Sporocytophaga myxococcoides DSM 11118: one gene and its partner. The protein of the gene in region 2 interacts with the protein of the main gene of each other region in a pairwise test. Links are inferred from orthologs where the notes say so. Each region holds a gene or a part of one and is shown on either strand. Other genes may lie near its edges.

What was found.
Region 1: the proteins of gyrA (region 2) and gyrB interact in binary tests that used the Escherichia coli proteins (3 or more experiments, as listed by UniProt). The link is inferred for Sporocytophaga myxococcoides DSM 11118 from one-to-one orthologs.

What each region holds. Positions count from the first base shown.
Region 1 is NZ_AUFX01000005.1:458,058-473,905, forward strand. What follows is about bases 153-3,135. They hold gyrB (DNA topoisomerase (ATP-hydrolyzing) subunit B), read left to right. Parts: upstream 153-657; coding sequence 658-2,613; downstream 2,614-3,135. Other genes in these bases: K350_RS0107940 (CoA-binding protein), read left to right, coding at 153-510; ppk1 (polyphosphate kinase 1), read left to right, coding at 2,810-3,135. Also shown: K350_RS0107935 (NAD(P)/FAD-dependent oxidoreductase), read left to right, coding at 1-135; more of K350_RS0107940, read left to right, coding at 148-152; more of ppk1, read left to right, coding at 3,136-4,912; K350_RS0107955 (DUF4337 domain-containing protein), read left to right, coding at 4,967-5,581; K350_RS0107960 (glycosyltransferase family 2 protein), read left to right, coding at 5,585-6,346; K350_RS0107965 (Ppx/GppA phosphatase family protein), read right to left, coding at 6,356-7,291; metH (methionine synthase), read left to right, coding at 7,682-11,413; K350_RS0107975 (YtxH domain-containing protein), read right to left, coding at 11,598-11,933; K350_RS0107980 (hypothetical protein), read left to right, coding at 12,092-12,817; metF (methylenetetrahydrofolate reductase [NAD(P)H]), read left to right, coding at 12,968-13,921; K350_RS0107990 (hydroxymethylglutaryl-CoA lyase), read left to right, coding at 13,931-14,788; K350_RS0107995 ((Fe-S)-binding protein), read left to right, coding at 14,790-15,533; K350_RS0108000 (DUF4249 domain-containing protein), read right to left, coding at 15,520-15,848. UniProt on the Escherichia coli protein: DNA gyrase negatively supercoils closed circular double-stranded DNA in an ATP-dependent manner to maintain chromosomes in an underwound state.
Region 2 is NZ_AUFX01000003.1:168,619-184,616, reverse strand. Bases 4,088-7,220 are described here. They hold gyrA (DNA gyrase subunit A), read left to right. Parts: upstream 4,088-4,407; coding sequence 4,408-7,020; downstream 7,021-7,220. Other genes in these bases: K350_RS0100490 (tetratricopeptide repeat protein), read left to right, coding at 7,126-7,220; K350_RS0100500 (GyrI-like domain-containing protein), read right to left, coding at 4,088-4,179. Also shown: K350_RS0100525 (1,4-dihydroxy-2-naphthoate polyprenyltransferase), read left to right, coding at 1-569; 3-oxoacyl-ACP reductase FabG, read left to right, coding at 660-1,406; K350_RS26790 (HPP family protein), read right to left, coding at 1,470-2,141; K350_RS0100510 (hypothetical protein), read right to left, coding at 2,222-2,458; K350_RS0100505 (hypothetical protein), read right to left, coding at 2,965-3,381; more of K350_RS0100500, read right to left, coding at 3,391-4,087; more of K350_RS0100490, read left to right, coding at 7,221-8,229; K350_RS0100485 (response regulator), read left to right, coding at 8,567-9,040; K350_RS0100475 (Smr/MutS family protein), read left to right, coding at 9,306-9,776; K350_RS26785 (winged helix DNA-binding domain-containing protein), read left to right, coding at 9,926-10,999; K350_RS26780 (hypothetical protein), read left to right, coding at 11,041-11,271; K350_RS0100460 (hypothetical protein), read left to right, coding at 11,379-11,726; K350_RS0100455 (nitrate reductase), read left to right, coding at 12,435-15,947. UniProt on the Escherichia coli protein: A type II topoisomerase that negatively supercoils closed circular double-stranded (ds) DNA in an ATP-dependent manner to maintain chromosomes in an underwound state.

The DNA of each region.
Region 1 (15,848 bases), on a different replicon or contig from region 2:
GAACATATCCAGATTAAAAGATTGTTCCCATGTGGTGAGGGTGCCGGATATGCAGGAGGGATTGTATCTGCTGCCATGGATGGAGAAAAATGTGCAGAAAGTCTGGCGGCAATTTATGGAGCTAAGAATCATTGATTTTTGAATATTATGAATAAAAGAACTGTCATTTTGGGTGCTACCCCCGATTCATCAAGATTTGCATACAAAGCAGCTCATATGCTGGTGAAATTCGGTCACGAAATATTTCCTGTAGGAATTAAAAAAGGAGAAGTTGCAGGAAAACCTATTATGAATGACAAGCCAAGTATTGATGGTATAGATACTGTCACTCTTTATGTAGGTCCTCAGAATCAGACTAATCTTTATGAATATATTATCAATCTGAAGCCCAAAAGGATAATATTTAATCCAGGTACAGAGAATGATGAACTGATTGAGCTGGCACAGAAAAATAATATAGAGCCTGTCATGGGGTGCACACTCGTAATGCTCTCAGTGGGTACTTATTAATGTCCTGATTAATAGTTCGTTGTTTATTTTAAGAGCCAACTACGAGGATATTTCGCCCTGTTGATAAATATTTATCTATTCCTCCCTTATAAAGGCGAATAATCTAATTAAAAATTGTAAATTTACACTTTACAATACCCTTCTATAATGAACGAAATTACTGATAAAGTGAGCAATTACTCAGCGGATAACATTCAAGTTCTGGAAGGCCTGGAAGCTGTAAGAAAGCGTCCGGCCATGTATATCGGAGATATTGGCGTAAAAGGTCTCCATCACCTTGTCTGGGAAGTAGTAGATAACTCCATTGACGAAGCGCTGGCCGGTTATTGTGATACGATAAATGTCACTATTAATGAGGATAATTCAATAACTGTTTCTGATAACGGTCGTGGTATTCCAACAGGAATTCACACTAAAGAAAACAGATCTGCTCTTGAAGTTGTAATGACAGTATTGCATGCGGGAGGAAAGTTCGATAAAGATACCTATAAGGTTTCCGGAGGTCTTCACGGTGTGGGTGTTTCCTGCGTAAATGCGCTGTCTATTCATTTAAAGGTAACAGTCGAGAGAGAGGGAAAAATCTTCGAGCAAGAATATTCCAAAGGAGCTCCTTTGTATCCAGTTAAAGTGGTAGGAGAAAGCGAAAAAACAGGGACAACTGTTCATTTCGTTCCGGATGATACCATTTTTACAGCAAAGGAATATAAATACGAAACAGTTGCAACCCGTTTGAGAGAATTAGCATTCCTTAATAAAGGAATTACAATTCACCTTACAGATGTCAGAACAAAGGCAGAAGACGGGACTTCAATTACTGAAACTTTTTATTCACAAGGTGGTCTGAGAGAGTTTGTTCAGTATCTTGATTCAACAAGGGAGAAACTTATTCCTGATCCTCTTTATATGGAGAGTGACAAAGGGCCTATTCCTGTTGAGGTTGCAATGCAGTACAACACCTCTTATACTGAAAACGTATTTTCTTACGTCAATAATATCAATACAATAGAGGGAGGTACACACGTTGCCGGTTTCAGACGTGCTTTAACCAGGACGTTGAAGGCCTATGCTGAAAAATCAGGAATGCTGGAGAAGCTGAAGATAGAAATTAGTGGAGATGATTTTAGAGAAGGCCTAACAGCAATTGTTTCAGTGAAGGTGGCTGAACCTCAATTTGAAGGTCAGACAAAAACAAAGTTAGGAAACTCCGACGTGATGGGAGCTGTAGATGTGGTAGTGGGAGATATGCTTACTACTTATCTGGAAGAACACCCGAAAGAGGCTAAAGCAATAGTTGCAAAAGTAGTACTTGCTGCTCAGGCCAGATTAGCGGCTAAGAAAGCAAGGGAAATGGTTCAGAGAAAGAACGTTCTTTCCGGAACTGGTTTGCCTGGTAAACTAGCAGACTGCTCAGAGTCAGATCCTTCACTTTGTGAAGTTTACCTCGTAGAGGGGGATTCTGCAGGTGGATCTGCAAAACAGGGAAGAGACAGAAAATTCCAGGCAATTCTACCGTTGAGAGGTAAGATTCTTAATGTAGAAAAAGCTCAGGAACACAGGATTTACGAAAACGATGAGATTAAAAATATCATCACAGCGTTAGGTGTAAGCTTCGGAACTCCTGAAGATGATAAAGCACTGAATCTTGAAAAGTTAAGATACCACAAGATCATTATCATGACCGATGCTGATATTGACGGTAGTCACATCAGAACACTTATTCTTACTTTCTTCTTCAGATATATGAAGAAGCTGATAGAAAATGGTTATCTATATATTGCACTTCCTCCGCTTTATCTTGTTAAAAAAGGAAAAGAGGAAAGATATTGCTGGACAGAGGACCAACGTGATATGGCAATAAAGGAAATTGCTAAAGAAGGAAAAGAAGACTCTGTAAACATACAGAGATATAAAGGTCTCGGAGAGATGAACCCGGAACAGTTGTGGACAACAACAATGGATCCGGAGAGAAGAAGTTTAAAGAAAGTATCTATTGAGTCTGCTGCGGAAGCTGATCACCTGTTTTCGATGCTGATGGGAGATGAAGTAGCGCCTCGCCGCGAATTCATTGAGAAAAACGCAAAATACGCAAAACTGGACATCTAAAATATACCGATGGTACTCAGGTAATTTTAAACTTTTTCCGGAGATATATTATTTTTATATCGAGGAAGGTTTATAAATTGCATTTCATTATGCATACCTCTAATCATTGAAAGTGAAAATAAGAAAGCTCCTGGGAGGGTTCAAATCTGTTGAGGCGGTAAAAAATAAACTTAACAGGTATAGAAGACATATTTCAATGTTACTGCAACAGACCCCGGTAATTACCAATAGTAAATACATCAGCAGAGATCTTAGCTGGATGAAATTCAATTACAGAGTTTTAGACCAGGCTAAGAAATCCAATCGTACTATCTTTGAGAGACTAAAATTTCTGGCAATAACCTCTTCCAATCTTGATGAATTTTTTATGATCAGGGTTGGAAGTCTCTATAACTACATAGACTACGGAAAGGAAAGAGTTGACTATTCTGGCCTGAGAGAGATTCCGTTCAGAAAAACTTTGCTCAGTGAAGTTCAGGATTTTTGTAAGGATCAGGTTGCTTATTATGGAAAAGAGCTAAAACCTTTATTTTCAGAAAATGGATTTGTAATAGCCGGAATCGAAGATCTTTTTGAGGAAGAAAAGGAAAAGGTGATTTCTTATTTCAAGAAACTTGTCTTTCCGATGCTTACCCCGATGGTATATGACAATTACCATTCATTCCCAATTCTTATGAATAAAATCCTGATTTTTGGTGTCATTACCAGAAATAAGGAAAGTGCCTCTGATCAAAGAAAATTATCCTTTGTTCAAATACCTCAAAACCTACCTCGATTTTTTGAAATTGAAAGGGATGAGAAAATTATTTTTATTCCTATTGAGGAAATAATTCGCTGGCAAATTCATAAGCTGTTCAGAAACGTTGACATATTATCAGTAAATCTATTCCGTATTACAAGAAACGGGGATTTTTCACTTGAAGAAAGTGATGATATGGAAGCTCAATTTATTGATGAGATAAAGAGAAAGCTAAAGACAAGAAGAACAGCAAGGGTTGTAAGGGTAGAAGTAGAGCCAAAATATTCTCAATGGATGATGAAGCTCTTAACTGAGCGTTGGGAAATTGATGAGTCTAATATTTTTGTCAATGACAATCTTATAGATTATACCAGTCTTTGGCATATTATCAATCACAAAAGATTTAAAGACAAGCTTCCGACGCTTCCTGCCCCTGTAAAGCCTATAAGCTTCGGGAAAGAAGTGGATGAAGATCTTTTTGAATATCTGAAGTTTCATGATGTACTGCTACATCATCCTTATAACAATGTCAGACCTGTTATTGATCTGATAGAAAGAGCGGCTGAAGATCCGGATGTACTCTCTATCAAAATTACTATTTACAGACTGGCCAAAGAGTCAAGAATAACTAACGCTTTGTTAAAAGCAGCTGAAAACGGTAAGCACGTTTCGGTTCTGTTTGAAGTTAAGGCCAGATTTGATGAGGAAAATAACATTAAGGAAGCTCAGAGACTTCAGAAGGCTGGCTGTTTTGTGATATATGGAGTCAGTAATTATAAGACACATACCAAGCTGATGATGATTGTCCGCAAAGAGGACAATGAGAAGGTGACAAGATATGTGCATATGTCGAGTGGTAACTATAATGAAGAGACAGCTAAGTTCTATACAGATCTCGGATTGCTTACTACCAATGAGGTTTATGCTCATGATATCAATGAATTTTTTAATGTTATAACAGGACATTCTGTACATTCTGAATATAAGTATCTAATCACCGCTCCAGGAAATATGCGTAAAAAGCTTATTGAGCTTATTAATCAGGAGGCTGAAAATGCTAAGAATGGATTACCTAGTGGAATTGTGATAAAAATCAATTCTTTGCAGGATGATGAAACCATAGATGCTCTATATCTAGCTTCTCAAGCTGGAGTTTCAATAAAACTGATTGTAAGAGGAATGTGTTGCCTTAGGCCAGGTACTGAAGGTGTTAGTGAAAATATTTTTGTTAAATCCATTGTTGGAAACTTCCTTGAGCATTCCAGGATCTACTATTTTCATAATGCGGGTGATTCAAAGGTTTATGGCGGTAGTGCTGATATGATGGTAAGAAGTTTTGAAAGAAGAATAGAATCTCTGTTCCTGATTGCAGACCCATTATTGAAACAACAAACAATCAGCATTCTGGATTATTCACTCAAAGATAATGTGAATAGCTATGTGTTGTTAAATGACGGTACTTATATCAATCAGGCCACTGAAGGTGAAGAGCCATTTAATGTGCATGAAGAGTTTTATAATGTTACTAAAGAAATAGTTTTAAAAGCGAAGCTCTTCTAATTTCAGAAGGGCTTCAGTTATTTTTATCCGCAATATTTTAATAATAGAATTTTAATGGAAGAACCTGAAAAAAAGAGCAACAGGCTTGAGACATACTGTGGCTTGTTACTTGCTGTATTTGCCGCAGTACTTGCTATTGCAGATCTGGGAGGAGGAAAATTCGGGGATGATGAAATTATTGAGACTAATGAGAAAAGCTCTGCATACATGTGGTATCAGTCCAAAAGTATTAAAGAATCATTGGCTGAGGGGCAAGGCGAGTTGCTCAAGTCATTACTTAAGTCAGGAGTGATTGTTGAGGATAAAAGAACTGCAATTGAAAATGTTGTTGCAGGACTTGATAAAGAGGTGGAGAGATATTCTAAGGAGAAGAAAGAAATTCTACTTGGGTCAAATGCAGTGGGTAAAGAAAATTGGGTGCAGGAACTGAATGGAAAACTAGGCCAGGTGATAGGGGTAAAAGAATGGGAAGAACACCTTCGAATTCTGGGAAGGGCAGGAGATTATTTTGATCTTGCTACACTGTTTCTTCAGATTTCTCTGGTGATGGGTGCTATAAGTCTTATCACATCAACGGAAAAAAGTAAAAAAGCTTTTTTTATGTTGCTTATTGGCCTGGGATTAATAGGAAGTACATTTACAGTTTATGCGTTCAGTATCGTTCATTAAAATATGAAAGTACCTGTATCTGCTGTCGTTATAACATACAATGAGGAAAGAAACATCGAAAGATGTTTACAATCCCTTGCTCGTCTTACTAACGATATTATAGTGGTGGATTCATTCAGTAGAGATAGTACTGAAGAAATTTGCAGAAAATACAATGTTAATTTTCTGAGAAGAAAGTGGGAGGGATATGGTCCTACCAAAAATTTGGGCAACAGCTATGCGCGCTATGATTATATACTTTCTCTGGATGCAGATGAAGAGCTGTCAGGAGAGCTGATCAATGAAATCAAAAGCGAATTTAATAATAAGCCTCAATACGATTGCTATGAAGTGCCACGAAAGTCCAATTTCTGCGGTAAATGGCTGAGGTTTGGGCACTGGAATCCTGAATCTCATATCAGGATTTTTCGCAAAGATAAAATTTATTGGGATAGCAGCCCCGTACATGAAAAGCTCTGTTTTGAAAAGAATACGACAATCAAAAAGCTTAAAGGATCTATTCTTCATTATACTATTTATTCGCTTGATCAGTATGATCAGAAAAATGATAAGTATAGCACGCTGGCAGCTGAAAGACTTTTTAAAGATGGAAAGAAACCTGGATTTATCAAGTTATACATTAGTCCGTTTTATAGGTTTTTTCATTCCTACATACTTAAGCTGGGTGTACTTGACGGATATTATGGTTATGTCATTGCCAAAGAAACAGGTAAAGTGACCTTCCAAAAATATAATAAACTGAAAAAGTTAAGGGCAGAAAAATAAATTCCCGGATTATTTCGGGAACTTATTTGTATTGATGATGGTCACCTGTTCTTCTAAGTTGTGCATATTTCTTCTAAACAACATTTGTATCAGGCCATCTTTCAGACCTAGTTCAGGCACTACCATTTCTTTAGCTCCTGCATATTTCATCACAGAAATATAGATATCCGAAGCCGGAACTATAACATCAGCACGGTCAGGATTGAGGTTTAGTACATGAATCCTATCTTCGTAAGTCATTGCAGCTACCTGTTTCTGCACTCCTTCAATCTTGTCGATTTTAATACTTGGCTTAAGGTCTTTTGATCTTGAAAGGTTAGCTAGTTCATAGATTTTTCCTATGTTGCCACCCGTACCAATAGCATAGACAGGAATACTTGCCTTAGATATATTGTCTTTTACCCACTTCTCCATTCTATTCCACTCTTCAGGCGCATCTAGTTTATTAAGTCTTCTTACCGATCCGATTTTAAAGGATTGTGCAGCAACTTTCTTTTTATTTACGAAAATATTCAGCTCCGTACTACCGCCTCCTACGTCAATATGGATATAGCTTTTTTCGTCAAGTTCATTAAATAGAACTGCATTTATTAGATCAGCTTCCTTATCTCCATCAATAATATCTATTGAAATATCAACTTCTTTCTTTACTCGTTCTGCAATTTCCCTTCCATTTGTAGATTCTCGCATCGCTGAAGTCGCACAGAATATATAATCATCCACTTCGTAAAGCTCCAAAAGCATTTTGAAAGTTTTCATCAGCTTTACGAACTTTTCCTCTTTTTCCGGACTAATCTTATTGAACTGGAATACATCCTGACCAAGCCTAAGCGGAAAACGGACATATTCAAGTTTCTTAAAGTTGAATATGTCATTGTGTTTCAGGATGCTTGTTATCTGAAAACGGATAGCGTTGGAGCCAATATCTACTGCAGCAAATTTCAAATTAAATGGGTTTTATTGTAAAATTGAACAGCATTGAATTTCAGGAGTTAATCCGAATCGAAGCTTTTCTTAATTCAATTCAAAAATAGAGGAATTAAGGAAAAGAGATGTTTAAAATGTTAAAAAATTATTACATCAACCTTTGAATGCAAAGAATTTTGGAGATTATTTCTTTAAAAAGAAACTTTATTATTAATTTGCATTGAACTTATCCGGAAAGACGGAGGGATTGGGCCCTTAGATGTCTTAGCAACCCTTTAAAAGAAGGTGCTAACTCCCACTCTGAGAATTTTTATTTTCAGCAGAGAAAGATAAGGTAGAACTCCTTCCCGGGAATCTCTCCGTTTAAGCTCTTCATAATTTTATTCATTAAAAAAAAGTTATTGAAAAATGACTGTTAACATTCAGGAAGTATTAAAGAAAAAGATACTTGTGCTTGATGGTGCTATGGGGACCATGATTCAGGGGTATACACTTGAAGAGGAAGATTTCAGAGGAGAAAGATTTAAAGATCATAAAGGCGATTTGAAAGGCAATAACGACTTGTTATCGCTTACTCGTCCCGATATCATTAAAGAAATCCACCTGAAGTATCTTGAAGCCGGCGCTGATATTATCGAAACAAATACTTTTAGCGGTACTTCGATTGCTATGGCGGATTATCATATGGAAGATCTTGTTTATGAACTAAACTATGAATCTGCAAGAATTGCCAAAGAAGCTACGGAGATTTATAACCAGAAGGATCCTTCGAAACCAAGATTTGTAGCGGGATCAATAGGTCCAACAAACAGAACGGCTTCATTATCGCCAGATGTAAACAATCCAGGCTATAGAGCCGTAACTTTTGACGATCTGGTAAAAGCATATTATGAACAAGTAAAAGGCCTTGCAGATGGAGGAGCTGACCTGTTTCTTGTAGAAACAGTTTTCGATACTCTTAACTGTAAAGCTGCTTTATTTGCTATTGAATCTTATAAGGAAGATACAGGATCAAAGATTCCTGTGATGATTTCCGGTACAATTACTGATGCAAGTGGAAGAACTTTATCTGGACAAACAGTAGAAGCTTTCTTGTATTCAGTAACTCACTTGCCTGTTTTAACAGTAGGTTTTAACTGTGCTTTAGGAGCAAAACAATTAAAGCAACACATCCGGGATCTTGCAAAGGAATCTGTTACAGGTATCAGTGCACACCCTAATGCCGGTTTGCCCAACGAATTCGGTCAATATGATGAAACTCCGGAGGAGATGGCTTCGACCATCAAGGAGTTTTTAGATGAAGGTCTTCTAAATATTATTGGTGGATGCTGCGGAACCACTCCTGCACACATTAAAGCAATTGCAGATTTAGCCGCACAATACTCTCCTAGACCAAATCCTGAATCAGATCATCTTTCAAGATATAGCGGACTAGAGCCTTTGAAAGTCTTCAAAGGAGCTAACTTTATAAATATCGGAGAAAGAACCAATGTTACAGGTTCTAAAATGTTTGCCCGTCTTATCAAAGAAGGCAATTATGAGGAAGCGCTTGCTGTAGCCAGAAACCAAGTTGAAGGTGGGGCACAGGTGATCGATGTGAATATGGATGAGGGGATGCTTGACTCTGAGCAGGCAATGACTACTTTCCTTAATCTTATTGCTTCTGAGCCTGATATTGCGAAACTTCCTATCATGGTGGATTCATCCAAATGGTCCGTGATTGAAGCTGGTCTTAAATGTGTACAAGGTAAAGCCATTGTAAACTCTATAAGCTTAAAAGAAGGCGAAGAGAAGTTTAAAGAACATGCCAGAAAAGTCAGAAAGTACGGTGCTGCAGTTGTTGTAATGGCGTTTGACGAGCAAGGACAAGCAGATTCTTACGAAAGAAGAATCGAGATCTGCAAAAGAGCTTATGATATTCTTACTAAGGAAGTAAATTTCCCTGCAGAAGATATAATTTTTGACCCTAATATACTTACTGTTGCTACAGGTATTGAAGAACACAATAATTATGCTGTGGATTTTATCAATGCTACAAGATGGATCAAAGGAAATCTTCCGGGTGTAAAGGTAAGTGGTGGTGTTAGTAACATATCCTTCTCTTTCAGAGGAAACGATGTGGTTAGAGAAGCGATGCACTCTGCTTTCCTGTATCATGCAATTAAAGCAGGTCTGGATATGGGTATTGTTAATGCAGGTATGATTGAGGTTTATGAGAATATTCCCAAAGATCTGCTGGAGCATGTCGAAGATGTATTACTGAACAGGCGTCCTGATGCCACAGAGCGAATGCTTGAGATGGCTGAAAAGGTTAAAAATAAAGGGAAAGAGGCTGTTAAAGATGAAACCTGGCGTAAATTACCTGTTGGGGAAAGATTAGCTCATGCTCTGGTGAAGGGTGTTGTTGATTATATAGATCAGGACGTAGAAGAAGCAAGGCATATGTTTGCTAAACCATTAGAGGTTATTGAAGGGCCTTTGATGGATGGAATGAACATTGTAGGTGATCTTTTCGGTGAAGGAAAAATGTTCCTGCCTCAGGTAGTGAAGAGTGCAAGGGTAATGAAAAAGGCGGTAGCTTATCTGCTTCCATTTATTGAAGAAGAAAAGAAAAAAGGAGGAGGAGAAGGCCGAAGTGCAGGTAAGATCCTTATGGCTACAGTAAAAGGAGATGTACATGATATAGGAAAAAATATTGTCGGTGTAGTTTTGGGATGTAACAACTATGAGATCATCGATCTTGGGGTAATGGTGCCTACCGATAAAATCATTAAGGCCGCCCAGGAAAATAACGTCGATATCATAGGACTTAGCGGTCTGATAACCCCTTCTCTTGATGAGATGGTTACAGTTGCAAGGGAAATGGAAAAGGCGGGTTTAAAGGTGCCTTTGTTGATTGGAGGAGCTACAACATCAAGAATTCATACAGCTGTAAAAATTGATCCGCACTATAGTGGTTCAGTTGTCCATGTACTGGATGCATCAAGAAGTGTTCCGGTTGCTGGAAGTCTTATGAGCCTCGAAAATAAAGATAACTTTGTTCAGAATCTTAAATCGGAATATTCTAAAGCTCGCGAGGAACATTCTAAAAGGCAAAAAGATAAAAATTATATCAGCATTGAGCAGGCAAGAGCTAATAAAACACCTATTGACTGGTCGACTACGAAAGTAACTAAGCCTGCATTCCTGGGTACAAAATTCTTTGATGATTATTCTTTGTCAGAGATTAGTAAATACATCGATTGGACTCCTTTCTTCCAGACCTGGCAGCTTAAAGGAAAGTTTCCTAAGATTTTAGAAGATCCGATTATCGGGACAGAGGCTAAAAAACTTTATGATGACGCAAGAGCTCTTTTAAAAGAAGTCATAGAGAAAAAATTATTGCAGGCAAAAGCAGTTATAGGGTTTTATCCTGCCACAAGAGGAGGGGATGATGATATCATTCTGCATGAATTCAATAAAGAAATAATAGATCACGGCAATCATAAGCACGAAGTCTTCAGAGAGGATAGAAGTAAAGTCCTTACAACTTTCCATACTTTGAGGCAACAAGGCTTGAAAGGCAAAGGTATACCTAATCTGGCACTCAGTGATTTTATTGCTCCCAAAGAATCGGGAATCAGTGATTATATAGGTGGTTTTGCGGTGACAGCGGGAATAGGAATTGAAGCTATAATTGAAAAGTATGATAAAGAACACGACGATTATAATTCAATACTTATAAAAGCAATAGCAGATAGATTGGCTGAAGCCTTTGCTGAATGTATGCATGAGAAGGTAAGGAAAGAGTATTGGGGATATGCAAGTGATGAGTCATTCGATAATGAGGCTTTAATAAAAGAAGAGTATGCAGGAATAAGACCTGCACCAGGGTATCCTGCATGTCCGGACCATACAGAGAAGAGCATCTTATTCAAGCTTCTTGATCCTAATTGCAGAACAGGAATTGCATTAACCGAAAGCTTTGCAATGTACCCTGCATCATCGGTAAGTGGTATGTATTTTTCTCATCCTGATTCCAAATATTTTGGCTTGGGTAAAATAGAAAAAGATCAGGTGGTAGACTATGCCAAGAGAAAAAATATGTCAGTAGAAGAAGTTGAGAAGTGGCTTAGCCCAGTTCTAAACTATGATATTTAATGAAGTTAAAAGTTGAAAGCTCAAAGTTTAAAGTATTGGGATTATGGGGAATTTTAAGGCGAAAGTCTCGTCAGGCGAAAATGATTATCTTGATACTTAATTTAAAATCAGGCTTTTGATTTTTTATAAAAAAAGGCTGTCCCAAGAAATGAGACAGCCTTTTTTATGATTTTATAAAATCCCATTATGGGTTTGCCTGAGTCTGAGCTTGGGCTTGCTGACTATAGTCATTGATCAAAGAAAATGCAGATTGTTTTAAGTTGTTCAATTTTTCAACTCCTTTCTGCACTTGACCATTCACGTCGGTTTTTAGCTGAGATGCTTTGTCAGAGATATTTTTTCTTGTTACATCTCCTTTTTCTGGGGCTAATAGAATACCGGCAATTGCGCCCGTCGCCGCTCCGGCAAGGAAACCCAAAAATACTTTCACATTTTCATCCATAATTACATTCGGTTTTGGTTGTACATCCAGTTCCTTTACTAATATATAAAGTGATTTTGAGTGAAATATGTTTCCCATAGGGGAAAAATTGACAATGAATTTCTTCTAAAATTGTACTTTTTTTACCTCGTAAGGGATAGATACTTGTATTTTATAGATGAAAAACCTATATTTTGTGTATCAAAAGTATCACTGTTATACTTCCCTATAACAGTGAGAAACTTAAACCGCCAAAAATGTTTTCCCAAAGTATTGATCATTTGCGCCTTGAGTGGCTCATTAATTTTTACAATAAATTAACGGAGCTAAAAGAGATTCTGGTTATTTCAGATGAAGAACTTAATTCCATTCGGAATGATCTGAAAATGTACCAGTTCTCCTTGAAAAGGATTGAATTTTCCAAGAAGCAATTCCGAAGAAATAACCTTGTAAAAGATTTTTATGCTTATGGTGAAAAAGTGGAGGTGCAGGAAGCTTTAAGTGATTTTGATGAAATGGAGGTTCCTGATAATGTAGAACCAGGCATTTTCAGAAGAATTTCGGATTATATCGAGTACTTGAAGTCCAGACCACAGTTTTGTCGTCAGATAGATCAAAGTCTGGCATTGTTCAGGTTTAAAGTGCTGTTTGACATTTCTGTAACATTAGAGCCTCAGCTTCAGGTTTTCCTTGATGGTGGAAGACCATTGATAAGACTAATGAACCGAAAGGCAGATTCCCTTGATTTATATGTAGACAGAAAGGATGGAAGAGGGTTTGTTTTTTTAGCCAATTATACCCTTAAAGATTTTATAGACACGCATCCTATTCCTCCAAGTTCCTCTATGGTCGTCTGGCAATATATTGCTACATTTAAAATAGGTGAGGATCAGGTGGGGAATTTTTCGGATCCTATTTCCATAAATGTTCAAAGAGAACATTCAGCAAACAAAGATGGGAATCTGGCGCCTGGCTTATTTTAAGAAAAGACCATTTCCCGCATAATATTCCTTTAAAAACTTGAAGACCTTTAATGATTTTTTAAAAATGACTAAAAGCTTAAACCTTTTACTATTTATTGGTTAAACTCTTCGATAAAATAAGTATTTTTGAGCTATCACTTATCTAAGAAGATGAAAGTCGTAGAACACCTGAAAAACGCTAAAAAGACTCTTTTTTCTTTTGAAATCCTTCCACCTTTAAAGGGCCAGGATATTCAGTCTCTTTTTGATGGAATCGATCCTTTGATGGAGTTTAAACCTCCGTTTATAGATGTTACATATCATAGAGAAGAGTTTGTATTCAAGAAAAGAGAAAATGGGCTTCTTGAAAAAAAATCTATTAGAAAAAGACCCGGAACTGTAGGGATTTGCGCAGCTATCATGAATAAATACAAGGTAGATGCTGTACCTCATATTATTTGTGGCGGATTTTCAAGGGAGGAAACGGAAAATGCACTCATTGACCTAAACTTTCTTGGTATCGACAATGTACTGGCATTACGAGGAGATGCTATAAAGTCCGAGGGTACTTTTATTCCTGAAGCCGATGGCCATCATTATGCCTCCGATCTTATCAAGCAAATTAAATGTATGAATCAGGGTGTATACCTTGATGATGATTTGCAGAATCCCGTTCCTTCAGATTTCTGTATTGGAATAGCGGGGTATCCTGAAAAGCACTTTGAAGCGCCCAATCTTCAGACAGATATTAAATATCTAAAGCAAAAAGTTGAGCTGGGTGCAGAATACATCGTTACACAGATGTTCTTTGATAATCAGAAGTTTTTTGATTTTGTGAAGAAATGCAGGGAAGAGGGGATTACAATTCCAATTCTACCTGGGCTTAAGCCTATAACTACCCAAAAGCAAATTACAATACTTCCAAGTATATTCCATATGGACATTCCAGTCGAATTGTCTGAAGCAATCAGCAAATGTAAAACTACTGATCAGGTGAAAGAAGTTGGAATAGAATGGACAATTCAGCAATCCAAAGAGTTGATGGAATTCGGTGTACCTGTTCTGCATTATTATTCTATGGGGAAATCTGATAGCGTAAAACAAATAGCTTCTGCTTTATTTTAAGATTTATAGATGTCTGCGGTAAAAATTATTGAATGCCCCAGAGATGCGATGCAGGGCATTAAGGAATTTATTCCTACTGAACTTAAAATAAAATATATCAACCAACTTCTGAAAGCAGGGTTTGATACCATTGATTTTGGAAGTTTTGTATCTCCGGCTGCTGTGCCACAGATGAGTGATACAGCAAAGGTACTTGAGCAGCTTGATCTTTCCGGATCTAAATCAAAGTTACTAGCTATTATTGCAAACGTTAGAGGAGCACAAGATGCAGCCTCTCATAAGAAAATACATTATCTGGGGTTTCCTCTTTCTCTTTCTGAAACTTTTCAAAAAAGAAATACCAACAAAAGTGTTGAAGAAGCCTTTGTTCAGGTGAAAGAAATACAAGCCATTTGTGAATTAAATAAGAAAGAGTTTGTGGTTTATCTTTCAATGGGCTTTGGAAATCCTTACGGAGATCCATATAATGTAGAATATGTTAAAGATTTTACAGGAAAACTTTTTGATATAGGGGTAAGGATAGTATCATTATCAGACACAATAGGAATAGCAAAGAAAGAAGATCTGCAATATCTATTTACTTCTTTGATTCCTGCTTTTCCAAAGATTGAATTCGGTGCTCATTTACATGCTTCTCCTTTTAACGCTGTTGATATGGTTAAGGAAACTTATACAGCAGGTTGTAGAAGGTTTGATGGCGCCCTCAAAGGATTTGGCGGATGCCCTATGGCAAAAGACGATTTGGTAGGTAATATCGCTACTGAAAAAATGCTTGAATATTTCTCCTCTCATAACATAGAAACAGGCGTTGATTTTAAAGCATTAGAAGATGCTATGGCAATAGCAGCACAGGTTTTTCCACAATAGTATGCGCGCAGTAGAAGTAAACCTTTTTATACCCTGTTCTGTTAACCACTTCTTCCCGAAAACCGGATTTAACACTATCAGATTACTTGAACACCTGGGATGCAAAGTACATTTTAAGGAAAATCAAAAATGCTGTGGTTTGCCTTTCTTGAATACAGGAGCTTTTGATGATGCAATGGAGTTTGGTGTAAAGTTTTTGGAGGAAAATTCATCATCTGTAAACTACACTGTTATTCCATCCGGCGCCTGTCTTAATATGGTACGGAACAATTATAAACTTTTCTTCGACAGTTCTTCTCATAGGAATGATTATAAGAACTCGAGGAAAAAGACATTTGAACTTAGCGAATTTATTGTCAATGTTCTCAAAGTGGAAAATGTAAAAGGTGCCAATTTTTCTGGAAGAGCTGTTTACCATGATTCTTGCACAGCACTTAATTTTTGTCAGATTAAAGATGCTCCCCGAAAATTGTTAAAGTGTATCAATGGTCTTGAATTGCTGGAATTTAATGAAAGCAGTTGTTGTGGTTTTGGAGCAAACTATTCATTGTGCTCCAGCAAAGCCTCTCAAAATATAGTTGGTAAAAAGGTGGAGGAGGCCTTGGCTATGAACGCTGACTATATCATTTCGACAGACTACTCATGTCTGGGGCATTATGCAGAATATATCAGCAAAAATAAGAAGGCATTAAAGGTGATCCATCTGGCTGATGTCCTTGCTGAATCGTTGCTTATTTCACAATGAGGTCCTTTTGTGCGGGCTGAAACCCGGTAATGATGCCAATCCCTCCTGTTACATTTGACATGATCTTCGATGGTTGTGCAAAAGGATTTCCATTTGAATCTGAAGCATTTTTAGTTGAAGTGACAAAGTCATAGTAATCTTTGTTGATATGAAAGAGTTGAATTATAACTTTGCTCCCCTGAAAGAATATATAATTTGAACCAATCCCTCCTTGTTCGGTTTGAATGGCATCATCATTAAAAACCATATCCCATTTGCCTTCTCCATCTAAGGAATCCTGTATTCCGATTATTCTATAATAATCTTTAGTTGCAG
Region 2 (15,998 bases):
CATTTTCCTCGTTGGGTACATTTGGCTTTTTCCTGATATTAGGTATCCTGTCAATTGTAGCAGCCATTAAATATACAGCAGGAAAAAATCCTTATGGTTATGCAGGTCTGGGAGACATTTCTGTATTTCTATTCTTTGGACTTGTTGGTGTCGGAGGTTGTTATTATCTGCATACACATACATTGGATTATAAAATATTATTGCCTGCTTTTGCCTGCGGCTTTTTCTCAGCAGCTGTATTAAACATCAATAACATACGTGATATAGAATCCGATAAGCTTGCAGGAAAATATTCTATTCCAGTAAGGTTAGGTAAAGGAAAAGCTAAAATTTATCACTGGTTTCTACTTATAGGAGGTTTCGGCTCAGCATTTACATACATTCTTCTAAATGAAAACCATTCAGTAGGAAAGTGGCTGTTCTTATTAAGTTTCCCTCTGATATTAATAACCGGAATAAAAGTTACCAAAGAAAATGAATCAGAAAAAATTGATCCTCAATTAAAACTCATGGCTCTTTCAACGTTAGCCTTTGTAATACTGTTTGGATTAGGCTTATTAATGTCCTGAAGCTGTTAATAACTATATCATATTCCTCTTTCTATTTCACTTATTTTTTCTGTATTTAAGCTTTATATTTTATTATAAATTTTTCGGTGTGTGAAGAAGCTAGAAGGAAAAGTTAGTATTATTACCGGAGGAGCCCAGGGTATTGGCAAGAAGACTGTAGATAGATTTTCATCCGAAGGTTCATCTGTTATTATTTGGGATATAGATATTGAAAAGGGTAATGAAACCCTTAAGGAAATAAAAGCAAATGGAATGGAGGATGTGACCTTTATGGAAGTGGACACAACTCGTTTTGCTCAAGTAGAAGAGGCTGCAAGAAGTGTTTTTGCATCAAGAGGACAAATTGATATTCTCATTAACAACGCTGGCATCACCAGGGACGCTGCTTCGATGAATATGAGCATTGAACAATGGCAACAAGTTATAGACCTGAATCTCACAGGTGTTTTTAACTGTACCAAAGCTATTGCTCCTTATATGGTTCAAAAACAATTCGGCCGCATCATTAATACATCGTCATTGGTAGGTATTTATAGTAATTTCGGTCAGGCAAATTACGCTGCAGCCAAATCAGGACTAGTGGGTATTACTAAAGTATGGGCAAGAGAATTAAGTAGACACGGAATTACTGTAAATGCAGTTGCTCCTGGCTTTATCGAAACCGAATCTCTGAAAAATGTACCGGAAAAAATCGTTAGAAGTATTAAAGATAAAATCCCGGTAGGGAGACTGGGTAAGCCTGAAGATGTTTCAAACGCCTATATATTTCTTGCATCAGAAGAAAGTTCGTATATAAGTGGATCAGTACTTACAATAGATGGAGGTTTTGTTTCATAAAGCAGAAAGCGGAAAGGTAAAAGCATCGTAACTTTTAGCTTTTACCTTTCCACATTCAGCTTATTAAACAGTCTCATACTTTTCCTCAATAACGACTTCTTTTAACTTTTCACTTTCAATTTTTAACTTTGGACTTTTAGCTTTCCGCTTTCCACCTTTATTCACGGGATATTTGCGTCCTGAAAGGTTGTTAAATACCATCGCAATTGCAAATAGAATAATAACTCCGGTGGCGACAGGAGAGACCACATACCAGTATCCCAAAGCTTTTATTTTAGCAGAGCCAATATTAGCAATCAGAGCAGTTGCACCTCCGGGAGGATGCAGAGTTTTGGTCATTTGCATTACCATGATACTAAGTGAAACTGCCAGAGTAGATGAGAACCAAAGCGTGTCTGGTAATAATTGAGCCACAGTCACCCCTACAAGTGCTGAAAGTATATGACCTCCAAACAGATTCCTTGGCTGAGATAAAGGGCTGTTAGATACTCCATATAATAATACGGCAGAAGCTCCGAAAGATCCTATTAAAAATATATGATCCTGAACTTCGAATATCTGGCTGTTGATGAGACCAATAAGTCCTATTCCGCAAAACGATCCAAGGAAAGTCCATAAAAGATCACTCTTATGCAACATGGTTTCCCGGTACATGACATATTTGGCAATTCTGAATTTTCGTGAAAGGTTAATGTTGGGTGTACTTTTAAATGGTTTCGATATTTTAATTTTCATTTTAAGGTTAAACCGAATAAAAACGAAGGGCTGCTTCAATTTATATGAAGCAGCCCTCAAATTTATCTAAAAACCAGGAATTAATTCAGATTCCAGGTGCATTGTTTTAGCGGAGATTGACCAGCCACCGCCTGGTCACATTTATAATTAACCATTTCTGAAATTGTCAGATAGGTTTCGTAAGTCAATCCAGGTGTTTCGTTAAAATGATACAGATTAACTGAATATACAGGATTGCAAACTTCGTTATTTTGAGAATTAGAAATTCCAGCTGTGAGTGCCAACGTCTTAAAATTAATAGAAATAGTTTTTGTCATGGCATTAAGGGTTAAATTGTTAAAGGATTGATTTAAACCTGTTACTACAGGAAATTAGCCAAAGCCAACTACGAAAGCTTACAACAACAATAACTGTTGTTATATGCATTTAACGTAATGGCAAAACGAAAGTTTACTGAAGAACCTTGTCCTTTAGTTACTTTTTCTTTTGAATCTCTAAATTGGGCTGTATTCATAAGTGTTAATTTATATGTGTTCCGAAAATCGAAACTAGGATTTAGCACCTTACATTTTTGGTGGCAGGTTGCTAGAAGTTCTCAGAGCCTATTCTCTCCCTTCTTCTTTATAAATCAACTACACACGGTAGGTGATCGCATTACAAATATATGCTACTGGAAATTTTGTTCCAAATAGTTTAACAAAAATAAATTAACCGGTGAATTTATTAAAAAATAATATCCTCAGTCCGGCTGTGATTACCAAACTGAGGATCAGGTAAATTGTTATGAAAAATTTTAATGATGCACTGTTTAACTACATCATTATCAAAGCTTTTCTATGAATTCAAATAATTCGCTTTTAATGCTTTTCATTTCCTTATAAAAACCGTCAACTTTTTCAGTAAGGTCTCGATGCCTTTCTCTATATGCTTCATCATAGTCTTTGGGGCGGTTTTGCATTATTCCAGCCAAATACATTTCATGAGCTTGGGTTTGCATGAAAAGATGTTCCAGCCAGTCATTATGCATTTTACTTAGAATTTTTTCATAATCTCTCAACTCCTCCTTATCATCTTCTGATCTCACTTTCAGAAGTTGCTTATTGATCAGATTCTTAAAAAAACGTATCTCATCCTTCCACAAATCCATTTCACTTAACCATTCTCTGGTCTGTTGATGTAAGACCTCAAGGCTTCCTTCAAGAAGGTAAGAGGTTTTTGGGGATTCCAGTAATTGTGTCATAGCCAACTATTAAATTATTTGAGATATTTTAATTTCTGATACAGGAAATCTTAAAATTGTCACCAACTGATTTGACTTTAAGTCTTCCGGATTTTCAAAATATATTTCATGGTATTTACCAATGAATTCCAGATTTTTACTTTTTGCAAAAGAACGGACCTTTTCTAGAGATTTTTTTCCTTCTGTTCGGCCACCTTTAAATGATGTCTGCAAACTCAAGCCCTCAGAAAGGCGATTTAATGTAATAGACTGGGTAAAAGACCATTCTGGGTTCTCTTCCAAAACCATTTTCTGTGACAAGCCAAGAATGTCTTCGTTGATTAATGCTGGCTCATTGATCATAATTGCCCATTTCCAAATTGTATCCATGTTAAAATCAAATGGTCTATCATCTTTCCACCACAAAACTTCAACAGGAGTGATTCCATTCGCACAAATATTAACCATTGGAGTCTTGGCAGATAAAATTTTTCTAGCATATTCATCAACTTTGAATAGAGTTAATGCTGCTTGCAAAAAATGCATATCAAATATCGCCGGACCTTCTCCATAAAGAGTGAAATAATTAAAATCAGGTACTTCTACCAGTCTAACTTCCTCTATAGAAGGATCATATAAATGCTTGTCCAGATCAATCAAAGCCTCCATTTTATTATATTTTGCATTCAACTTAAATCTTATAAAATTCTGTTCTTCAGAAATTTCAGACTGTTCCTTTCTACATATATAAAAAGCATAAACCAGAAGGTATTTGTTCCATTTAAAATTTGGGGCTAGGCTTACCTTCAGTATAATCAAATTGAAAATCTTGAAAAACTATTGTGTTGTATTGTGCTAATAACCAATACATATCGTTTATTTACTTAAAGTAGTGATTGCATATTGGTTCCATTATCAAAAAAACAGAAAGAAGAAGATCTGAATGTGTATAAATAAAAGCCAAATTTAGGATGCCAAATTGTGGCCATTCACTAAAAATACTTATCTTGCTACATTAAAAAATCCTAATTTCCATTTATAATATCTATGGCTGAAGGCGAAAACATAATTCCTATTAACATTGAAGATGAAATGAGGGGAGCTTACATCGATTATTCGATGTCGGTTATCATTTCAAGGGCATTACCAGACGTAAGAGACGGATTAAAACCTGTACACAGAAGGGTGCTTTTTGGAATGTCAGAATTAGGTGTTAACTGGAACAAACCTTATAAAAAATCCGCAAGAATTGTTGGTGAGGTACTTGGTAAATTCCACCCTCACGGTGACGCATCGGTATATGATTCCATGGTTCGTATGGCACAACCATGGTCATTGAGATATATGATGGTCGATGGACAAGGAAACTTCGGATCTATAGACGGTGATTCTCCTGCGGCAATGAGGTATACTGAGGCTAGATTCAAGAGAATCGCCGAAGAAATGCTTTCTGATATAAACAAGAATACAGTAGATTTTCAACCCAACTTTGATGATTCCCTTGAAGAACCCACAGTTCTTCCTTCAAAGGTGCCAAATCTTTTGATTAACGGAACTTCCGGTATCGCTGTTGGTATGGCTACCAATATGGCGCCACATAATCTACGTGAAGTTGTGGATGGTGTTTGTGCATATATTGATAACAATGACATCACAATTGAGGAGCTGATGGAATTTGTAAAAGCTCCGGATTTTCCAACAGGAGGAACCATTTATGGTTATCAAGGAGTAAAATCGGCATTTGAAACTGGTCGTGGAAGAGTTGTAGTGCGAGCAAATGCCACTTTTGAAAATACTCCTACAGGAAGAGATATGATTGTTGTCCACGATATTCCATATATGGTCAACAAGGCCTCAATGGTGGAAAAAACGGCACAATTGATTAATGAAAAGAAAATCGAAGGAATTTCTGATATCAGAGACGAATCAGATAGAGAAGGGCTTCGCATCGTATATGAATTGAAAAAAGATGCTATTCCAAGTATCGTTTTAAATAATCTCTATAAATACACTCAACTTCAATCATCTTTCGGGGTAAACAACGTTGCTCTTGTCAATGGCAGGCCAATGACAGTAAATCTGAAAGACATGATCAGACACTTTGTGGATCATCGTCATGAAGTGATAGTCAGAAGAACGAAGTTTGAACTGGAAGAAGCTGAAAAACGTGCACATATTTTACAAGGATATCTGATTGCCCTGGATCACCTTGATGAGGTAATAAAGTTGATCAGAAACTCCAGAGATCCTGAAGAAGCTAAAAAAGGTTTGATGGAAAACTTCGGAATGTCTGAAATTCAGGCTAAAGCTGTCCTTGAATTAAGACTTCAGCGTTTAACAGGCATGGAGCGTGACAAAATCGTTAAGGAATACGAAGAAGTTATGGCTTTAATTGCAAGGTTAAATGAAATTCTTAATAGCCAGGAGCTCAGAATGCAAATCATCAAAGACGAGTCTCTTGAAATGAAAGAGCGTTATGGTGATGAAAGGAGAACTCAAATCGTACATTCTGCAGATGATATTGACATAGAAGATATTATCGCGGATGATGAAATGGTTATTACAATTTCACACGAAGGTTATATTAAGCGTACACCATTAACAGAATATCGTTCACAGGCCAGGGGTGGAGTCGGATCAAGGGGAGCTGTTTCAAAAGAAGATGATTTTACGGAACATCTTTTTATTGCAACGATGCACAATTACCTTCTGATTTTTACAGATTCAGGAAAAGTCTTCTGGCAAAAAGTTTATGGAATACCTGAAGGAAGTAAAACATCGAAAGGTCGACCAATTCAGAATCTTATCAATGTAGAGAAAGAAGACAAAGTACGAGCGATTATTAATATAAAAACGTTGGTTGATGTCGATTATATTAATAATAACTTTATCATAATGGTTACAGAAAATGGAACCATAAAGAAAACTTCCCTTGAAGCATTCTCCCGACCTAGATCCAATGGTATACAGGCTATTACAATAAACGAAGGCGATAAACTTTTAAATGTAAGGCTTACCAATGGTAATAATGAAATTGTTATAGCCCTTAAATCTGGTAGAGCAATCAGATTTAATGAAGAACATGTTCGTCCAATGGGTAGAAATGCAGCAGGAGTGAGAGGCGTAACTTTGGCTGACGACGAAGACAAGGTAATTGGTATGGTTTGTCTGAGCTGCTCTGATAATAACCTTCTTGTTGTATCAGAAAAAGGATATGGAAAACGTTCTGATATCGACGACTATAGAGTTACCAACAGAGGAGGAAAAGGAGTTAAAACTCTAAACATTACTGAAAAAACAGGGAAATTAGTAGCAATAATGGATGTTTCGGATAAAGATGAACTGATGATCATCAATAAATCCGGAATTATAATAAGAATGCCAGTTGCTGCACTTAGAATTGTCGGAAGAGCTACCCAAGGAGTTCGTTTAATAAAGCTAAGTGAAACAGATGAAATAGCATCTGTTGCGAAAATTGAAAACCTTGGCCCAACCGAAATTTCGCCAGAAACGACCGATGCTATAGCATCTGAAATCCTGGAAATCGAATCTGAACTTCCTGATGTAGATTCTGAACTTCCAAATGCTGATGCTACTGAAGAGTCTCAGTCTGAAGAAGAAGAGGATGATGACAATGATAATGATAATGATAATGAATAATGGATAATTGATATTTACAAATGCCGGAATTATATTCCGGCTTTTTTTTGTAAGTCACACATAAACAGTTTTTTAACTATTTAAATCTAAAGAATTGATTTAGCTATGAAAAGAATCTTATTTAGTATCATATTAACAGGCTCTTCTCTAATCGGAGTTGCTCAGAACTCTGCTGTTACCAATGCAATCCTTTATCATAAAGATGGAGATTTGATAAAAGCAAAACAGGAAATTGACGAAGCTAGTCAACACGAAAAAACTAAAGCAAATGCAAAAACCTGGTATTACAAAGGGTTAATATACCAGGATATAGCAATGAACCAAAAACCGGAAGTAAAATCGGCTGCACCAGAGGCACTTCAGACTTCCTATGAATCATACAATAAAGCTGTAGAGTTGGATCCTTCTAAAGGCGAATATTCAAAAATGTCTTCAGCAAAACTACAGGAAATCTGGGGCTTGTTTATAAATAAAGGCTTTTCAGAATATGAGGCCAGTAACTATAAACAGGCAATCACAAGTTTTGAAACTGCCCAGAAGATTAAACCTGCAGACACTCTTGCTTACATTAATGCAATTTATGCAGCAGAACAAGTACACGACATGAATGTCATTAAAAACAGTGTGGTTAAACTTAATTCTCTCAACTATAAAAGCCCTGTTCTTTATTATTACCAGATTACAATTGAAAACGAAATAGAAAAAAGTCCTGAAAAGGCTCTTGCAACTGCCAAAAAAGGTCTTGTTGATTTTCCAAATAACAAAACCATACTGGAACTTCAAAAAAATCTTTACTTACAAACAGGTAAAGATTCAGAAGCTACTGCTTCTATTGAAAATCTGGTTAAGAATAACCCTAATGATATAAATCTTCTTAATCAGCTTGCAGTATTATATGGCAAAACTGATACAGATAAAGCTTTGCAGACTTATGGTAAGGTATTAGCCATTGCCCCAAATGATCTGATAGCCAATTTTAACACTGCTGTTATCTATTATAATACAGGAAAGGAAAAACACCAGAAACTTGGTACCCTTAGCGTAGGAGCTTATCAGAAAGAAGGTAAAGCTCTTGAAGCTGAAATCGATGAGTTATTCAAGAAATCCCTGGATCATGCACAAAAAGCAATAGCAAAAGCAGAAGACCCGAGTGACAAGCAACAACTTGATGTGCTAATCAATGAATTAAACAAGGCTATTAAAAAATAAGGGGTAAATCGGACCTTAAGTTACAATACCTGAAAGCTATCTTTCAGGTATTTTTTTTGGATTTCGACAAGGATATTTATTCCACTTTTACCGATAACAAACTGAAGTTCAATTGTATTTTTTCTTTAAATAATTTACCTTGCTCCGACAAAATTGAATAAAAACAGGATTATTAGTTAAAATTCTTTCTAAAATCATATATATTCTTCATTAAAATCAAATTAAAACTTGTTAATTTTGACTCTTATCCATTAATTTTACCTCTTTATCGAATTTCCCTATGTAACTATACTTTAGTTTATTTCGTAAAAATACATTGAAACCTTCCAATACCGTTATGCAAAAAATTGACCAGGTAATTATTGTAGGCAAAAACAGCGACTTCACTAGTCGCATAAAATCTTCCATTGAATCCTCTGGAATGGCCGACCAAGTTAAAATGGCTCTTAATGGAGGACATGCATTCTTATTTCTAGACCACCTTCATTTGGGCAGAAAGTTAAAAGAATCAAAAGTATTGGTATTGCTAGACATGGACACTCCAATTGTGGATGGATGGGATTTCTTAAAAGATTATGCGCATGCTTCAAGACTTGAAAAGGAAAATGTAATTATAGTTATATTGAACGAGCATCTTTCTAACGAAGAAAAAAGCAGAGCAAGTAAAATGGGAGCCAATTATTTCTTGTTTTCCTCATTCACAATTAATGCTCTTACATATATTGTCCAGAAACATTTCTTTAATAGTACTGTCAGAAAAATCAGGAATTGTTACGAAACATTCAGACCATTGAGATTAGGAGCAGCTTAATTCTATCAAAGTTTTGAATTATCATCTGATTATTTTTTTAACTTCAAATTGTGTCAATCAGAGATACTAAGGCACAACTCCATCGGTATTGCCGATTCCTGTTATTTCTAATTTTGAATTAATTAAATAAATTATCTTATACTGGTAAGTAAGGCAATTTATCATTTTTTGGGGACTAAATTAATTCAAAAAATCATACTTCTGCTCTTGATAATGCAAATGGAAATTCTATTTTTGACTTTATTAAAAATAGATTTTTATAGCTATGAGCGAAATTAAACCTGGAGACTTTGTAAAAATCAATGGTCAGGACACCGTAGTAGAAGTCCTTTCTGTCAAAGGCAACGATCTTGAAGTTGCTATGGGCATTATGAAAATGACTGTTAAGAAAAACAAAGTTACCTTTTCACAACCACCTCCTGAAACCATCAAATCTGCACCTGAAAATTCAGGGAACGTTAAAATTGACACAAAAGAAAAGTTATTACATTTTCAGTTTGAACTTGATGTCAGAGGCAAAGCCAAAGAAGATGTAATTACATTGTTAACAAACTGGGTTGATGATGCTCTTCTCTTGGGTTTACCCGAAGCTCGCATTGTGCATGGTAGAGGAAGTGGAATATTGAAAGATACAGTTAGGTCATTTCTTCGGAAATATAAAGAAGTGGAAAGCGCAACAGATGAAGCACGTGAGAAGGGAGGAGACCACGTAACTCTTGTAAAATTCAAAGCTTAAAGAGAACACTTCAATTAAAAATATCATAGCATCAGATTCTTTTTGTAAGAATCTGATGCTTTTTTTATTCCTACTGACACACTGTTGTCAGTCATTCTCTATTTATTTGTATTGATAAGCTGCTATTTGAAAATAATCAAATCAAAATCATGACACCTTCTGAAATTTTAAACTATAGACTTATCAACCACGGTTTGGTGAATAGTAGTAATACATCTTGCGAGGAAGTTGTGCGTAAATCATGTGTCATTCAGTCTCAGGATTTTCCTGCATCTAAACTGGCAATTGGAATACGTTTACCCAATTCGTCTGAATCCGATATTATTAATTGTATTAATGACGGATCAATTATAAGAACTTCGGCATTGAGAGGTACTTTACACCTTGTTTCTTCAAAAGATATAAAGTGGATACTTGACCTGGCGGGCCCTGCGGTTATAACTCGAATGCATAAACAGTATCACAGTGTCAGCCTTGATGAAAAATCATTTTCAAAAGCATTTAATATATTTTCCAAAGAACTCGATGGTATATATCTGACGAGACAAGAACTCTATGCATTACTTATAAAGAATGGACTATCTCCTGAAGAAAACAGAGGTGTATATCTTATTAACCGTGCATCGCTTCAAAAAATTATTTGCCAGGGGCCGATGAAAGATAATGAGATTACCTTTACACTGCTTGATTCCTGGGCTCCTGAAGCTAAAATCCTTGAACGAAAAGAAGCTTTATACGAACTGGCAAAAAAATATTTTCAAAGCCATGGCCCTGCAACATTTGCTGATTTTGTAAACTGGTCTGGTTTATCGAATGCTGATGCAAAAAATGCTTTTGAATCTATACTATCCAGCATGACCAAAGAAATATTCAACCAATCAGAATATTGGTACTTTAGTAATCTTAAGATAAATCCTATCCCCAATAAAGTATTGCTGCTTCCGGCATTTGATGAATATATTTTAGGGTATAAAAACAGAGAGCTGTTTTTGGATGCTGAGCACAATAGGAAAGTCATTACTGTAAATGGTTTATTTTATCCTACAGTTATTGTAAATGGAAGAGTTGTCGGAGTATGGAAAAAAATATTGTCCAAAGGAAATGTGATCCTGGATATCCAACTCTTTGATAATCTCAGCAAGATAAAGCAATCTGCTATAAAAGAAGAACTTAAAAGCCTTGAGAGTTTTCTGGAAATGCCTGTAATCCAAAAGGCTTTCTAAACTGTAACAATCAATGATACATGAAGCCGGAATTTAATATTATGAGAGAGCAATTTAAGAACGTATTAGTTTTCAAAACAGACAAGAAAGTTTTAACCTATCAGGAAATGATACATGAAGCATTAATTGAATTCAATGATAAGATCAGCTGGACAGTTGACATGGATGATCGGGACAAAGTCCTGAGAATAGAATGTGACTCTTTGTCTGCAGAAGAAATTATTCTTAAAATGAAGCAGGCTGAGTTCTTTTGTGAAGAACTGGAAGATTGAAGTGGGAGACTTTGATTTGATGAAATCTGGGAAATCACCTCTGGGAAACAGTTCTTTTCTGTAACTTAAGATCCAATTCATTATAACCATTACCTCAATTTAATTTTATGAAAGGGATTCTTAAAACACTAGTCATATTCCTGCAATTTTCCTTCTCCTCTGTTAAAAATTCCAAACCTGAAATATTTGTCTTCATTACAGAAGATGTTTTTCAGCTTTCAGACGGAAGACTCGTGGTAAGTGGTCAAATTAAAAGCGGAAACATAAAAAAGAGCGAAAAACTTGTTGCAAAAGTTGATAATATTGATAAACTCCTGATCATACAACAAATGGAAGTATTTGGAAAACCCAACGGAACAGAAATTGGTGTCAAAGATGATTTTGTTGCATTTACAATTTCTGATATAGCAAAGGATAAAGTTGGAAAGGGAATGGTGTTTTTGAAGGAACAGTAATATTTACCTTAATTTATAAAATTGATGAGCCTGGAGGGGATATTTCTATTGAATATTAAAGTTTTTAAGTAAAAATTTGAAATTGAAGTTCATTGTTTCACCCAAGTATACCCGAAAAAGAGATTTGTATTTATACATTTATTAAAATGGGAGCAATGTTTAAAATAAATTTTTAAGTTCTGCTTGGCCACATTCATCTTCGAATGATCAATTAATTATACTGACTTTTACTGTAAATGTCCATTTTTTTGATGCAGTCAGAGATTAATTGAGGTCTCTTTAAATTAGGATGACTTATTTTTTAAGCTAAAAAACTTATTTCCATACAAACCAGTTCTTTATTCTTACTTTCTTGTACTAAGTGTAAGTTAAAGCTCTGACTACCGTTTCAAATTGCCTTAAAATTCTATTTTTATCTATCCAGAAGTAAATTTCAAACACTTTATATTAGAATAATTCAATAAAAGCTATTTTTTAGTCTACTTATTTTTAATCTAAAAAAATAAGTAGTTTTACTTACTTTTTAATTCATTTTTCACTATGTTTGATTTGTGAGGTATTTAAGGCTAAAATGATATAAAAAATCGAAAAATAGGTTTAAATTTTAAGTACAAAATCTAAATTTAACTATTTTTCTCCATCAATGTAGTAAGTATAATACCAGAAATGTAAAACAAGCTGAGTTTTGTAATTTAAAATTGTAATACTATGTCATCAAACCATAAAGAAAGTTTAAAATCTACTTGCTCATATTGCGGAGTTGGTTGTGGTATCATAGTTGAAAAAGATAAAAAGGGAAAGATCAATGTAAAAGGTAATCCAGATCATCCCGGAAGTAAGGGAATGCTTTGTTCCAAAGGAATGAATCTTCACTACACGGTAAATGATAAAAGTGACAGATTGCAGTATCCGATGATGCGCTACAGCAGGGGAGACCAGATGCAAAGAGTTTCATGGGATAGTGCATTGGATAGAGCTGCCGCAGTCTTCAAAAATTTTATCCAAAAATATGGTCCGGACTCCGTTGGACTCTATGCTTCAGGCCAGATGCTGACTGAGGAATATTATGTTGCGAATAAACTGGTAAAGGGATTTTGGGGAACCAACAACATAGACACAAACTCAAGATTATGCATGAGCTCAGCTGTTGCCGGATACAAACTTGCACTTGGAGAAGATTCAGTACCTGTAAGCTATGATGACATTGAACTGGCGGATACTTTTTTGATAACTGGCGCAAATCCAGCCTGGTGCCATCCGATTATTTTTAGAAGACTCGAAGCTCACAAAGCTCAAAATCCCAACACCAAAATTATAGTTGTAGATCCAAGGAAGACCCAGACAGCCTCCATGGCTGACATCCATCTGCAGATCAATCCAGGAACTGACATCGTCCTATATAATGCGATAGGAAGAGGACTAATAGAAAGAGAAAGAATAGATATCGATTTTATCATAAACCACACTGATGGGTTTGAAGCTTACAAAGAGCAGGTAATGAAACGCTCTCTTAAAGAAGCTGCTAACATTTGTGGAGTTAAACTGGATGATATTCGCTGGGCTATAGAATATATTGGCAGGGCTGAAGGCTTTATTACAATGTGGGCTATGGGCTTAAATCAAAGCGTTGTTGGAGTTAATAAGAATTTAAGCTTATTAAACTTAAGTCTGATTACAGGCCAAATCGGGAAACCTGGTTCAGGCCCTTTTTCTCTTACAGGGCAGCCAAATGCCATGGGAGGTCGCGAAGTTGGAGGATTAAGCAATCTGTTATCTGCTCACAGAGATATGAAAAATCCAGAACACAGAAAAGAAATTGCAGACTTCTGGGGAGTACCTTCTGTCCCTGACAAACCAGGGCTATCTGCAACTGAAATGTTTGAATCCTTAAAAAGTGGAAAAATGAAAGCCATCTGGATTATGTGTACAAATCCACTGGTAAGTCTTCCGAATTCAAATATCGTTGAAGAAGGTTTAAAAAATGCCAAGTTTGTAGTAGTTCAGGATGTCTTTAACACATCAGATACTGCAAAATTCGCTGATCTTGTTCTTCCTGCAGCAGGCTGGACTGAAAAGTCCGGTACTATGACTAATTCCGATCGTCGTATAAGCTATCTAAATAAAATCACAGAGGCTCCGGGGGAAGCTATTCCTGATTCTGAAATCCTTATTAGGCTAGCAAAAAAAATGGGGTATGGGGAAGCCTTTAATTATAATGGCCCTGCCGATATTTATGCTGAACATTGCAAGTTAACTAAGGGTACCAATATTGATATCAGTGGCCTTAGTCATGAAAAGTTAAAAGAAAAAGGATCTATGCAATGGCCTGTTCCCTCACCTGATTCGGAAGGAACTCCAAGATTATTTACCGATAAACAGTTTTATACTCCTAATAAAAGAGCTAAAATTCATGCGGTGCCGGATGACAACAACTCTGAAGCTATCACTTCTGAATTACCGCTAATCCTTACTACAGGAAGGATTCGTGACCAGTGGCATACCATGACTAAAACCGGTAAGGTTAATAAACTCAAGAAGCATATTGACAGTCCTTTTGTTGAGATTCACCCGCTCGATGCAGAGATCAGAGGTATAAAAAACGGAGATCCTGTATTAATTAACAATGAGAGAGGTAGCGTCAGAGTAAATGCCAAGATAACTCAGGATATAAAATCTGGTGTTGTCTTCCTTCCAATGCATTGGGGGCGCATCCTGAACAGAAGCTTTGCCAGAGCCAATAACCTTACGGGATCATTAATAGATCCAATATCCAAAGAACCGGATTTTAAATTTTCTGCAGTAGAAGTAGTAAAATACCAAAAGCCTAAACAGAAAATTATAGTAATAGGTGCAGGTGCAGGCGCATGCAAGTTTGTAAGTTATTATCGGGAAATAAATACAACAGATGAAATTCATGTTTTCAGCAAAGAGATATTTCCTTTTTATAACAGGGTAATGCTTCCGGACTATATCAGTGGAGCACTGCCATGGCACAAACTTGTAAAGCTTACATGCGAGGAGAGTGAAGGGCTTGGAATTAAATTACATCAAGGTAATGGTATAGCCTCCATTGATAAGGAAAATAAAACCGTTACTGATGAGAAGGGTGAAGTTCATAGTTATGATATTCTAATACTAGGAATGGGAAGCAGGCCTTTTCTCCCAAAAGATATTGACCTGAGCTTTGAAGGTATATTTTCTATGAGAACCCGTCATGATGCAGACAAACTGAAAGAATATACTGCTCCCGGGGATCATGTTGTGATCGTTGGAGCTGGTTTGCTTGGCCTGGAGTTATCTGCATCTTTGAGAGATATAGGTATCGAAGTTACAGTACTGCAACGTTCTTCCAGACTAATGGACAGGCAATTGGATGAGACTGCCAGTATACTGCTGCACGAGGAAGTTACAGACAGAGGAGTTGAAATACTCTACAATGATCAGGTTAAGTATTTTACCGGAAGAGAAAAACTTACCGGAATAAAGCTGGTAAGTGGACGTACGCTTGAATGTAAAGCTGTTGTATTTGCTATCGGAACAAGTCCGAACATTGAGATACCTAAACAGGCAGGTTTGGAAGCTAAAAGAGGGGTTGTCGTAAATGAATACCTTCAGACTAGTGATCCGAATATATTTGCCATGGGAGAGCTGGCAGAGTTTAATAATAATCTCTATGGAATTACAGCAGCTGCAGAAGAGCAGGCCGAAGTGATTGCCAGATATCTCAATGGAGATATGCTGAGTTATTACAAAGGAACTCTTTCAATGAACATATTAAAAATGGAAGGGTTGGCGCTTTGCTCACTAGGTCTGTCAGAAGTACCATACGACAGGAAAGATGAATATGAAGAAATAACCTTTCTGGATCAGGCTCAGAGATATTACAAAAAATGTATCGTCCATGAAGATAAACTTGTCGGAGCTATTTTACTTGGAGATAAATCAGAGTTTCTGGAGTTTAAAGAACTTATTCAAAACCAAACTGAATTATCTGACAAAAGGACAGAATTGCTTAGAGGAAAAGGTGGGGGAGCTGAACCAGTCATAGGTAAGCTTGTTTGTTCTTGTAATAATGTTGGAGAGGGCAATATCGAAACTGCAATCAGAAAAGGGTGTAAAGACTTTTCAGACTTATGTAAAACTACTGGAGCAGGAATGGGATGTGGCAGTTGCAAGCCTGAGGTCAAGGCAATCCTCGAAGGTTCGCTTGTGAAAGCCTAAAAGGGATTAAGCATTCAGAAAATATCAGTATTAATCAACCCTTCAGAGGTT